DNA from 3 places in the Clostridium novyi NT genome. Region 2 is predicted to be linked to each of the others. Evidence: riboswitches for the same ligand, from Rfam matches in the RefSeq annotation. Region 2 holds a riboswitch; each other region holds the start of a gene.

Region 1 (4,193 bases), 990 kb from region 2:
CAAAATCTAATTCTTTAAACTCTTCAAAAATCATTAAATCCTTATATCTACAATTAGCTATTATTTTAGATGAATCTATGGCTCTTTTAAGAGAACTTGTAATTATTACATCAAAATCTAGCTCATTTAACTGACTTAATTTCTTATTTAAATTCTCACATTGAAATATTCCTGTACTAGTTAGTTCACAATCAGTTACACCAAAATATACTTTTTTAGTATTTAACTCTGATTCTCCATGACGTGCTAAATATAATGATGTCATAGTAACCCACATCCTTTAAATGATAATAGCGCTAACATAAATATAATTTCTGCTATTTCATTGGCAGCTCCAAGTGTGTCTCCAGTCATACCATCAATTTTAGAATATATAAGCTTTTTATATATTTCAATGAATAAAACTGTAATTAAGAGTAAAGCTACATACTTATATCCTATAAGCACATATCCTATTGAAATTGATATTATAAATGCAACAATCACTCTAAAAGGTTTTACTTTTCCTACAAATACTCCTCCAAGTCCCCCTTCTTTTCTTGCATAAACAGAAAAACACATAAGTAGTGTAACAACTGTTTTTGCAACTACAGGAGACAATATTAAGGCTATTATTATATATTTTTTGTTTAAACTATTAAGTACTGCATATCTAAGCATAAAGTCAAATACTATAGCTATAGCACCATTAGTTCCAACTCTACTATCTTTCATTATTTCCAGCATTCTTTCTTTTTTTCTTGAAGAAAATATACCATCACAAGTATCTGCAAGACCATCTATATGAAATGCCCCTGTAATAATTGTATTTGCTAAAAGTGCTAATACAATGGGAAGTGTACCTAAAATAAATTTAGATGACACAAAATATACAATAGCATTAAATCCTCCTATTATCAGTCCAACTAGTGGAAGATATGAAATCCCTTTAGCAAAGGAATCTTCTTTTACATCAATTTCTATATTTATAGGAATTCTAGTAAAAAACTGAATCATTAATATTAAATTTTTCATAAATTCTATCCTCACTTAACTTTTATTGGTATACCACATACAACTAAATATACCTCACTTGCCCTTGAGGCTATATATTGATTTATTCTACCTACTATATCCCTATATACTCGTGCTAATTTATTTTCTGGAACTATTCCATAGCCTAATTCATTAGTTACAAGTATCATAGTACTATTTCCTTTAATAGCTTCATTTAAAAGCTTCTCAAAATTTGTTATTATCTTCTTTTCTACTGTATCCAAAGTAGTGTTATCTGCTTCTTCTATTTTATCTCCAATATAATCAAACATAAAATTTGAAGTCATAATAGTTACACAATCAAGTAACATACCATCATATAAATTATTCTTTTCTCTTACTACTTTATCTAAACTTTTGTATCCTTCATAGGTATCCCAAATTTCTGGTCTGCTTTCTTTGTGTTTTTTAACTCTATGCTTCATTTCTTCATCAAATGGTATTGATGTTGCTATGTATAATATTTTTTCTCCAACATTTTTAGCTATATTTTCAGCATAACTACTTTTACCACTTCTTGCTCCACCGGTTACTAATATAATTTTTCCCATTTTTATCACCTTATATCAATTAAATAATCATCAACTATAGATGCTTCTTCAAAAGTTGCCATATTGCACATAATATCAGAAGCTGCATCTATTAAATCAAAGGTTAGTGGACATCCACTTCCTTCTCCTAATCTCATATTAAGATTAAACATAGGTTCTAGTTTAAGTTCCTTCATAATAAGATTAAATCCTGGTTCTTTAGAAGCGTGAGATGGTATCATATATTCTTTAGTTAAAGGATTTAATTTATATGCAATTAATGCAGCAGCACTAGATATAAATCCATCCATAACTATTGGAACTCTATAGTATGCAGCTCCTAAAAAGCAACCAACAAGCCCTGCAATATCAAATCCACCTACTTTAGATAGTACATCAATAGGATCTTCCTTATCTGGATTATTAATTTTTATAGCTTCTTTAATTACCTTCTTTTTATTAATATAAGCTTCTTCTGTAATACCAGATCCTTTTCCAACTGCAATATCAGCACTACATCCTGTAAGAACCATTAATATTGCACTACTTGTGCTTGTATTGCATATTCCCATTTCTCCGGTACCTAAAACACTATAGTTTTCCTTTGTTAACTCTTTAACACTCTCTATACCAATTTCTATAGCTTTTATAGCTTCATCTCTTGTCATAGCACTGCCTTTAACCATATTGTAAGTGCCCATTCTTATTTTCCTATTCACTAAACTAGGATGACTTATTTCTGCATTGATACCAATATCTATAACCTTTATATCCGCATTAGCATGTTTAGATATAACCGCAACTCCAGTTAATCCTTTAAGCATATTAATTGTTTGTATAGCTGTAATTGATTGAGGGCATGCACTCACACCTTCTTCCCATATCCCATTATCAGCAGCCATAACTATAGTACACTTTTTCTTGCACTTATTCTTAACATTACCTGTTATTCCTGATATTTGCATTGCTATATCTTCAAGTCTTCCAAGACTCCCAAGAGGTTTTGCAAGTTTATCCAATCTTTTTAATGCTTTATCCATAATAGTAGTATCTAATGGTTTGATTTCCTTTAAAACAGTCTCTAATAAATTCATGAATTTCCTCCTAAATTCAAAATAAAAAACCGCACCTATTAAGATGCGGGAATATATAAAGCAAGCCAAAAAAGTTGTATCTACAATACAACTTTAACTTTTATATCTTCCCACCGAAGACTTAAATAATCGTACATTAGGCAGGTTTCCTGGCTTATGGATCATATTACTTTCTAACCTTCTCCTTATGGATGGCAATTTAGATTTCATCCTCATTTACAGTAGCGGGGGCTGCAGTGGATTTTAACCACTTTCCCTTTTACCTCTTATAATAGAGCACCTAATGACTTATTTAATTTTCTCAATTGAAAACTGTTGTGATTATATCATTTATTATATGTAAAATCAAATTACCATCCTACTTGAACATGATTATCATCATAATGACTGGTATCATTTTGAAAAACTAAGTTATATTTTCCGTCAGCAACATCAATTTTAGTAAGACTAGTTTGTCCCATTACAGGAAGCTTTACAATATCATCAAGTGTCATATTTTCATTAAAATAATGAAGTAGCATTTTTAATGTCATTCCATGTGTAACTATTAGTATCTTTTTATCTTTGTTTTTTCCTAGTATCTCGTTCATTGTAATATCTATTCTCTTTATAAGATCATCGTATGTTTCTCCACCAAAAGGCTTATATTCCTTAGGACTATTAAATAAATTATCTAATTCTTTGGTATACATAGGGTTTTTCTCTATTTCATCAATGGTTAATCCTTCCCAATCACCATAGTTAAATTCCTTTAATCCATCATGCTTTATAATTTCAATATCCTTATTTCCTTTTATAATTTCTGCTGTTTTATATGCTCTTTCTATAGGACTTGAATAAATAACGTCTATTTCAGTATCCTTAAGTCTCTCACTTAATGCTTTAGCCTGGGAAATTCCAAGTTCCGTTAAAGGAGAGTTCTTCCACCCTTGTAATCTCTTATTTAAATTCCACTCAGTTTGTCCATGTCTAGTTAAATATATTGTAGTCATATATTAATTCACCTCTTATATTTTTAGTATTTTTATTATATCATATATTTTAATAATTAAAAAAATCTCTGCACCTTATAGTGTAGAGATTTTGTTTTTAAAGTTATTTTAAAAGTAGTACTTTATTAGTACTTTAATTGAATACCTTGATTTTTAGTAACATTTAGATTTATTATTTCCTCTTGGAATGCTTTAAGTAAAGCTTTTTCCAAAACTTTTTCTTCATCAAAATTAGGAATATCCCTACAAATAGCAAATACCTTTTTAACATCACCTGTTACATTTCTATAAGTTAATATAACATTTGGCTTATCATATTTTACTTCTAATATTTTTATTCCTAATGTTAATTTTGAGTAATTTTCTTTGTTTACTTTTAATTCTATTAGTTCACTTAGCTTTTTAACATCTTCGTGTTGATTTTCAATTATTATTAATTCTTCCCCTACTTTATACTTACTCATAACAATTCCTCCTTAAATCTTAATATTTGTATATTAAATATTACATAACCATTTAATTAGTATAATATTTAGTTAACT
Region 2 (4,193 bases):
GTGAATTTAAGGGAAAAGTATCACTTAAAGATCCTGATTTAGAAAAAGAGATTATAAATCAATTGTATATAATAAGTGAGTTTCACAAAAAAGCTATGGGATATAATGATTATATAGGTCATAGGTTAGAAGATAAAAGAGGAAGAACTATAGAACAGTATAAGGTATATATAAAAAGAGTAAAAAGAAAAATTAATGATATAATGCATAATTCACCACAAAATGATTTTGAAGAACTTTTATTGGGATATGGGAAAGATTATTTAAATAGAGCAGAAAAGTCTATAAAAAATATATATGATATTGGGTACTTAGAGATTATGAAAAGAAGTATGGACAGAAATGAAATTTGTTTAGGAAATACTTATTTTAATAGTCTCAGAAAAATAAAATTCATAGAAGCATTAAATCTCGAAAAGTGTTTTTATGACTTAGTAGAAATTGATGCTGCTACTTTTTTTAGAAAGCTTATGAAGAAAAATCTAAAATTAGATTATAAAAAATTAGTGGATAAATTTTGTGAATTTGAAGATTTAGATGATAGAAGCAATGTTTTTTTACAATCACTTATAGCATATCCTACTGAATTTATGAAGTGTTGTAATAAATATATAACCAGCACTAAGTATATGATGTATGATAATAGATTAAACATTAATAAGAGTAAAGACAAATTAAAAAAAATCATAAGATGTGATTATAATATTTTATGTGAAGGGGGTGTAGAAAATTTTACAGAATGTAAGATATAAAGATAAAAAAGCCCTAGTTGAATATGATTTAAATTTAAAAATGTTTGAAGCATATGATTTTAAAATTGAAGAGATTATTCCTGTAAGAAAAGTATATATTTTAATTACTGATAAAGGAAATAAGATTTTAAAGAAAATTGATTATAGTATAAATGAATTAAATTTTATAAATTCAGGAATAAACTATATAAACAAAAATTCCTTCCATAGAGTATTTAATTTTACTAAGACTAAAGATGGAGAAGTTTATGTGAATTGGAACAAAAATATTTATTGTGTCATGGATTTAATTGATGGAAGAGAAAGTGAATATTCAAATCCATTAGATGTAATGGTTGTATCAAGGGGACTTGGACAACTGCATAAAGCATGTGAAGGATTTAGATATAAAAATAAAACAAGGTACCTTTGTGGAACTACAATTGATACATTTAAAAGAAAAGGTGAAGAGTTAAAAATATTTAAAAATGTAGTTAAACTTATAAAGAATAAAACAGAATTTGATGAAATTTTTATAGAGAATGTTGATTATTATATAGGAGAAGTAGATAGAGCTATTGATGTTTTAGAGAGGTCTAATTTTTACAAGTTATGTAGTGAAGAAGATAAAATTATATTATGCCATCATGATCTAGCTCATCACAATGTACTCATCAAAGATGAAGAAGCACATTTTGTGGATTTTGATTATTCTATTATAGATTTAAAGGTTCATGATCTTTGCAATTTTATAAATAAGGTAGAAAAAAGATCAGCATATAATTTTGATGAGTTACATTTTATATTAAATAATTATTATAAACACAATAATCTTACTAAAACAGAAATGGAAGTTCTATATGGCATGATGATATTCCCTCAAGATTTTTATACAGTAGCTAAAGCTTATTATACTAGAAGTAAGGATTGGTCATACGATGTATTTTTAGATAAATTAATTAAAAAGAATGGATTAAAGCAAGATAAGAGAGAATTTTTAGAGAAATTTAGAACAGAGATTATAAAAGAATAGTATTTGTTGATAATATAATGTAAGGTAGTATATAATAACTTTATAAAATTGTATATTAGCTTAGGTGTCTGATTAATTTCAGGTGAAAAGGGAATACGGTGAAAATCCGTAACAGCCCCCGCTACTGTAATGTGGACAAATCTAAAACCACTGGTTTATAACCGGGAAGGAAGAGGAGGATGAAACTAAGTCAGGAGACCTGCCTAAGCTTTGGATAAAGACCTTTCGGTGGGAAAGAGTTGTTATAAGTAGACCTATTTAAAAATTTCATAGGTTTTTTTATGATAATTAAGTACGCTGAAAGGTGTACTTTTTTTATTTATATTGATTATAAGGAGGATACAAATGAAGGGAATAGTAGTATCTTCAAATGCCAGTGGTGGAGGGAAAACCACAGTAACTCTTGGACTTATGAAAGCACTTAAAAATAGAGGCTTTAGTGTTCAAGGATATAAGGTAGGACCAGATTACATAGATACAGCATTTCATAGCAAAATAACGGGAATAGATTCTAGAAATTTAGATTTATTTTTAATGGGGGAAGATGGAGTTAGAGCATCTTTTTCAAGAGGAATGTGTGATTATGCTGTAGTTGAAGGGGTTATGGGATTATACGACGGAAAAGGAATAGACTCAAAATATTCAACTGCCCATGTGGCTAAAACTATAGATTTGCCAGTGGTTTTAGTTTTATCACCAAAGGCACAAGTTGCAACTTTGTGTGCAGAGATAAATGGGATTTTAAATTTTCAGGATATAAATATTGTTGGAATTATATTTAATAATATAACTGAGGGATACTTTAAACTTTTAAAAAAAGCAGTAGAGAAGTTGTGTAACATAAAAGTATTTGGATATTTACCTAAGGATGAAAAACTAGCAATAGGAAGTAGACATCTTGGACTTATTCAAAGTAGTGAGATAGAAATGCTTAATGAAAAAATAAATTATTGTGCGGAGTTAATGGAAAAATATATAGATTTAGATTCTCTTTTGCTTGAATTTAAAAGTTGTATGAGATTTAAAGATGAATTTCATGTTAAAAATAAGGGGTTAAAGATAGCTGTAGCAAAAGACAAAGCTTTTAGTTTTTATTACAAAGAAAATATTGAACTTTTAGAGGAAATAGGAGAAGTTATTTATTTCAGCCCGTTGAAGGATGAAAAACTTCCAGAAGATATAGACTTATTATACATAGGTGGCGGTTATCCAGAGGTATTTAGAGAAGAAATATCAAAAAATAAAAGTATTCTTAAAAGTTTAAAAGAAAAACTAGAGAGTGGTCTTAGATGTTATGCAGAATGTGGTGGGCTTATGTATCTTATGAGTGCTTTTATTGATAAAGGTAATGAAGATGAAACTTATTACAATATGGTAGATTTCTTTAAGGGAAATTCTTATATGACTAAAAGACTTCAAAACTTCGGGTATGCTAAAGTAAATGTTGTAGAGGAAAATCCTATTTTACCTAAAGGATTTAATATAAATTGTCATGAGTTTCATAGATCCAAAATAGAGAGTAATGATACAAAAGCTTATTTAGTTGAAAAAGAAATGTATGATGGAAGTAAAAAGACATGGAATTGTGGATATATTAAAAATAATACATTAGCATCTTATGCTCATATACATTTTTTCGGGAATATTAAATTTATAGATTATTTAACAGAGAACATAAAGGGAGGGAAAATATTTGAGTAACTATATAAAAAGTCCTATGGGAATTGAAAAAAGAAGTTTTGAGATAATTGGAGAGGAAATGGGACCACATAATTTTAGTGAAAGAGAATTTCAAATAGTAAAAAGAGTTATACATACAACGGCAGATTTTGAATATAAAGATTTATTGTATATAAGAGAAGGTGCTATTGATGAAGCTTTAAAACTATTAAAAATGGGAGTAACAATATATACAGATACTAAAATGGCTCTTTCAGGAATAAATAAAAAGGCACTTGAAAAGTTAAACTGCAGGGTAATTTCTTATGTATCTGAAGAAGAAGTAGCAAAAATTGCAAAGGAAAGAGAGATTACACGTTCTATGGCGGCTGTTGAAAAGGCAGTTGAAGACGGAGTTGAATTTTTTGTGTTTGGAAATGCACCTACAGCAGTTTTTAAATTAAAAGAACTTGTAGAACAAGGAAAAGCAAATCCTAAATTTATAATAGCGTGTCCAGTTGGATTCGTTGGAGCGGCGGAATGTAAAGTAGAAATAGAAAAGTTAAACATACCTATGATAACTGTAAGAGGTAGAAAAGGTGGTAGTGGAATTGCTGCATGTATTGTAAATGCACTAATGTATATGTTGGCAAGATAAAAAAGGAAATGAGTGAAAACCATGTTTGAAATGTATGTTGATTGTGATGGTAAAAAACTAAGATGTGGTTATACAACAGGTTCTTGTGCAGCGGCGGCGGCAAAAGCAGCTA
Region 3 (4,193 bases), 750 kb from region 2:
TATTTAAAGCATTGGTTCCATCTTCATATTTAAAACTTAAATTTTTAGTTTCTAATATGTACTCTTTCATTAATTTTCCTCCAAATATTTAATATAGCCACAGATAATAAACTCTGTGGCTTTAAATATAAAAAATCTATAGTTAAATTTACATTTAAAATTTATACTTTACAATCAATAAAACTATCTGAAAAAATATTATCATTCCTATGTTTTTATAAGATATTTTATATCTTTTTTCTATTACATTAATCTCACCATTATAACATCTTGCTTCCATTGCAGTATACATATCTTGTGACTTTTTATAAGCTCTAACAAACAAAGTAGTTACCAATTGTCCTAATGACTTATACCCCTTTTTTACAGTAGAATAACCAAGTCTACCTGTTTGAGATATATAAATTGTATTCATAGTTTCAAAAAGTACAAATATAAGTCTATATATAAGTCCCATAAGTTCTATAAATAATTTAGGAACTCTTAACTTTTTTAGAACAGATAAAATTTCAACTATTGGCGTTGTAAGTGCAAGAAAATATAAGCATGATACTGATGCCATTGATTTAAATAATATCTGCATAGCATTATATATTCCCTCTTTTGTGCATCCCATAGTGAATCCAAAAATTTTAAAACTAAATAAAAACTCATTATTATACCCAATATTTATAGCTATTGTTATGATTCCTATAACCAAAAATACTAATGGTATTAATATTAATTTATAATAAGATATAAATGGTATCTTAGCTTTATACAATGTCATAAAAGACATTACTAAAAATATAATTATAGACACTAATATGTTATTTAAAAATATTCCACAAAACATAGTAATCATAGAAAATAAAAATTTTTCCATTGGATTTACATATCTTAATTTTGATATGTATGATAATTTATCTATTGAAATCATTATTTCTCACTTTCGTTATTTTTCTTTTTTCCCTTTGCATATCCAAAGTAATATCCTACTATTCCTGCACCAATAGCAGCTTGAAGTGCAAATAGTAAACTTTCTATTTCTCCACTTGGTGGTTCCCATACAGGTGAAAACCATGGTTTATAATTTTTATCTACTTGTGTAATAGCTTCTTCTGCTTGGTCATCTGAACCTGCAAATTCAGCACCTTTTGTAAAAATCAAAGGAGCAACAGCTATTACTACAACTAAAATTCCAAGAAATATATTCTTTTTAAACATAGATTTATTATTTGTTTTCTTTTCAGTATTCATACTATACCTCCTTTGAAATAACATCTAATTCTTCAAGTTCATTTTTGTTATAATTGAATAGAAGATTAAATACTATAACAGTTAAAATTCCTTCACTTATTGCAAGTGGTATTTGAGTTATAGCAAATATACCCATAAACTTTCCAAGTGACATCATAAATCCACCAGTCTTATCAGGGAATGCTAGTGAAAGTTGTATAGAAGTTGTAACATAAGTCATTAAATCCCCTAATGCTGCTGCAAAAAATATTGATATACTTCTTGATAAGTTTAATTTTCTTAATAGCTTGTACAAATAATATGATACTATAGGTCCTATAACTGCCATAGAAAATGTGTTAGCACCAAGAGTTGTTATTCCACCATGGGCAAGAAGTAATGCTTGGAATATGAGAACAATTAATCCTAAAACACTCATAACTGCTGGTCCAAATAAAATAGCTCCAAGACCAACTCCTGTTGGATGTGAACAACTTCCTGTAACTGATGGTATTTTTAAAGCTGATAGTACAAAGGCAAATGCTCCAGCCATAGCAATAAGCATTTTTATTTTGGGGTTTATATTTACCTTTTTCTTTATAGATATAAGTCCTTTAATTACAAAAGGTACACATAAAGCACCCCAAATTCCACACCACATTGGTGGTAAAAATCCTTCCATTATATGCATGGCATACGCTGTTCTAACAGTAAACATGCCCACAAAGAACACTAATAGAAACAATTGATACTTTCTTTTTAATTTCATTTACTAACCTCTCCTTTTTTTAGTTTAACAACATTTTGACTTTAGGTTTTTTCCAAAAAAGAAAACCCCTTCCAATAAACGTCAAGAGGTCAAAAAAAGTGTATAATATTTCATTAAAACACCCCCTATCATCCGTAGAGTTCATTGGTGTACAAAAATAGGCAGGTCTTCTGACTTGAGTATCATAATTTTTCTACCCTTCCCAATATCTTAAGATACCAGTGGTTTTGTTAAGAAAAACTCCTCTCTTACAGCGGCGGGACCGTGTGGGACTTTCACCCAGCTTCCCTTTTCACCAGTTCATAATCAAACTTTCAATTATAACTGACACCTACTTTGTATGTATTTTATATTTTGTTGTCGATATTGATTTTATATTGTTTTTAAACAAATTGTCAAGTTATTCCTCAACTTTTATAACAATAAGTATTTATATACTCTACAAAAATTCTTATAATTCAACTTATTTATAAACTTGTCCATATCATGTTTCCCACTTATGCCAACTCTGCTTATTTTATAGATTTCTTCATTTCTATCTGTCCATTTACAGTGAGTTGTAACAGCCATTTTATATCCAGCAGCTTTAACTGCCTTTATACTATCTTCATTATATTTTCCATATGGATAAGCTATATATTTTACTTTTTTATTTAATAGCTTTTCTAATTTTTCTTTAGAATCTAAAAACATCTTATATTGAGCCTGATAACTTTCTTTAGTTAATTTATTATGATTTGTTGTATGGCTTTCTATATCAAAACCATCCTTTTGCATTTCTTTAAGCTGATCTAAAGTTAAATATTCACCTGTTCCTATATAGTCACTTATCATAAAAAATGTGGCTTTAAAATTATATTTTTTTAGTATAGGTATAGCTGTTTCGTAATTATCCTTGTACCCATCATCAAATGTAAGCACTATGGACTTTTTAGGAATAGGTTTATTATTTTCTAAAAAATCATATAGTTCATCTAATGTCAAAGTATTATAATTATTATCTTTTAAATAGTTCATTTGCTCTTCAAATTTTTCCTTTGGAAGTCTTACAGGATTTCCTTTTTCGTACTTTATAGAATGATACATAAGTACAGGTATACTTTCATTTTTCTCAATTGATACATCATTTGTAGGATTTCTAAGCACTACAGTTTTAACACCAAATCTAACTAATGCTAATGCAATCACAAATAATACTAAAAATAATAGTCTTTTCTTCATAATTTCAATTCCTTTTAATTAATTTTTATAATATTAAATTTTATAATCTTTATTATATCATATTGTTTTTTAGCTGTATAAAATATAAATAATTATATATAAGTTTCTTTTTAGATTATATACAAAAAGAGAGTACATAATATTTTTTATATACTCTCGTAATTATTTTATTTATTATAATTTTTTATCAACATTTTCCTTAGCACGTAAAACATATTTAATTATGTCTTCTTTTAATCTTTCCTCTGAAAAATTCATATATGGTGACATTGGATAAGCCTTTATAGCTGCTATAGGTTCTCCATACTGTGATAATCTAAACTTACTTGTAAAGCTAAGAGCTGGTCCATTTTCCTCAAACATCATTCTTTCAAGTTCATTTGCAATTTTATTTTGGTACTCATTATATTTTTTTAATTGCTCTTTATAATCTGGATTAGTAAATTCATTTTTGTACTGTTCTTCAGCAAAATTTACTTTATTTATATTTTCTTTTAATTTATCTGGATATACTCTAAATAAAGTAACTAATCCATTATCTTTTTCATTTACACAAACAAGATTTGGTTCTTCTTTTATAACATTTCGTAAAGACATTTCACATTCTATTAAGTTTCCTAATATAACTCTATATCCTTCTAAGCCAAAGTACTGCAAATTACACCAAGCTGAAAGAGCATATCCTCCCCCTCTAGAACATTCTAATGTGTATTCTCCAGGAGTATACGCACTTGAATGGTATAGATAAGCCATCTGATCTTTATCTCTAGTTAGCATATCTATATCATTACAGTCTTTAATGCAAATCATGCTACAATTATAACAAGTAAATCCTGTTTTATGAAAATCTATTCCTATAGCGTCAGCTAAATTTAAATTTCTTATATTTGCTACACTTTTTTCTATAGATCTTAAAGTTTTTTCTGAAAACTCCATAGAATTTTCTTTAAAGTCATATGAATTAAATACACTCCATGCCCATCCT

Evidence for each region. A riboswitch is a leader RNA that binds a small molecule or an ion and turns the genes downstream of it on or off. The one in region 2 is predicted to bind cobalamin.
Region 1: another riboswitch for cobalamin. It lies ahead of cobT (nicotinate-nucleotide--dimethylbenzimidazole phosphoribosyltransferase); the one in region 2 lies ahead of NT01CX_RS10545 (cobyrinate a,c-diamide synthase).
Region 3: another riboswitch for cobalamin. It lies ahead of NT01CX_RS02290 (energy-coupling factor ABC transporter permease); the one in region 2 lies ahead of NT01CX_RS10545 (cobyrinate a,c-diamide synthase).

Annotation. Positions count from the first base shown of each region.
Region 1 covers NC_008593.1:1,271,123-1,275,315, reverse strand. The annotation lists gene cobC (alpha-ribazole phosphatase) at 1-265, opposite strand, end outside; gene cobS (adenosylcobinamide-GDP ribazoletransferase) at 262-1,014, opposite strand; gene cobU (bifunctional adenosylcobinamide kinase/adenosylcobinamide-phosphate guanylyltransferase) at 1,026-1,586, opposite strand; gene cobT (nicotinate-nucleotide--dimethylbenzimidazole phosphoribosyltransferase) at 1,592-2,659, opposite strand; cobalamin riboswitch at 2,781-2,958, opposite strand; gene NT01CX_RS05940 (histidine phosphatase family protein) at 3,010-3,651, opposite strand; gene NT01CX_RS05935 (hypothetical protein) at 3,777-4,115, opposite strand.
Region 2 covers NC_008593.1:2,261,284-2,265,476, reverse strand. The annotation lists gene NT01CX_RS10555 (spore coat protein) at 1-752, shown strand, start outside; gene NT01CX_RS10550 (CotS family spore coat protein) at 793-1,764, shown strand; cobalamin riboswitch at 1,810-1,986, shown strand; gene NT01CX_RS10545 (cobyrinate a,c-diamide synthase) at 2,110-3,465, shown strand; gene NT01CX_RS10540 (precorrin-8X methylmutase) at 3,458-4,081, shown strand; gene cbiD (cobalt-precorrin-5B (C(1))-methyltransferase CbiD) at 4,103-4,193, shown strand, end outside.
Region 3 covers NC_008593.1:465,520-469,712, reverse strand. The annotation lists gene NT01CX_RS02305 (energy-coupling factor ABC transporter ATP-binding protein) at 1-70, opposite strand, end outside; gene cbiQ (cobalt ECF transporter T component CbiQ) at 155-919, opposite strand; gene NT01CX_RS02295 (energy-coupling factor ABC transporter substrate-binding protein) at 919-1,239, opposite strand; gene NT01CX_RS02290 (energy-coupling factor ABC transporter permease) at 1,241-1,987, opposite strand; cobalamin riboswitch at 2,130-2,337, opposite strand; gene NT01CX_RS02285 (polysaccharide deacetylase family protein) at 2,402-3,208, opposite strand; gene NT01CX_RS02280 (pyridoxal phosphate-dependent decarboxylase family protein) at 3,383-4,193, opposite strand, start outside.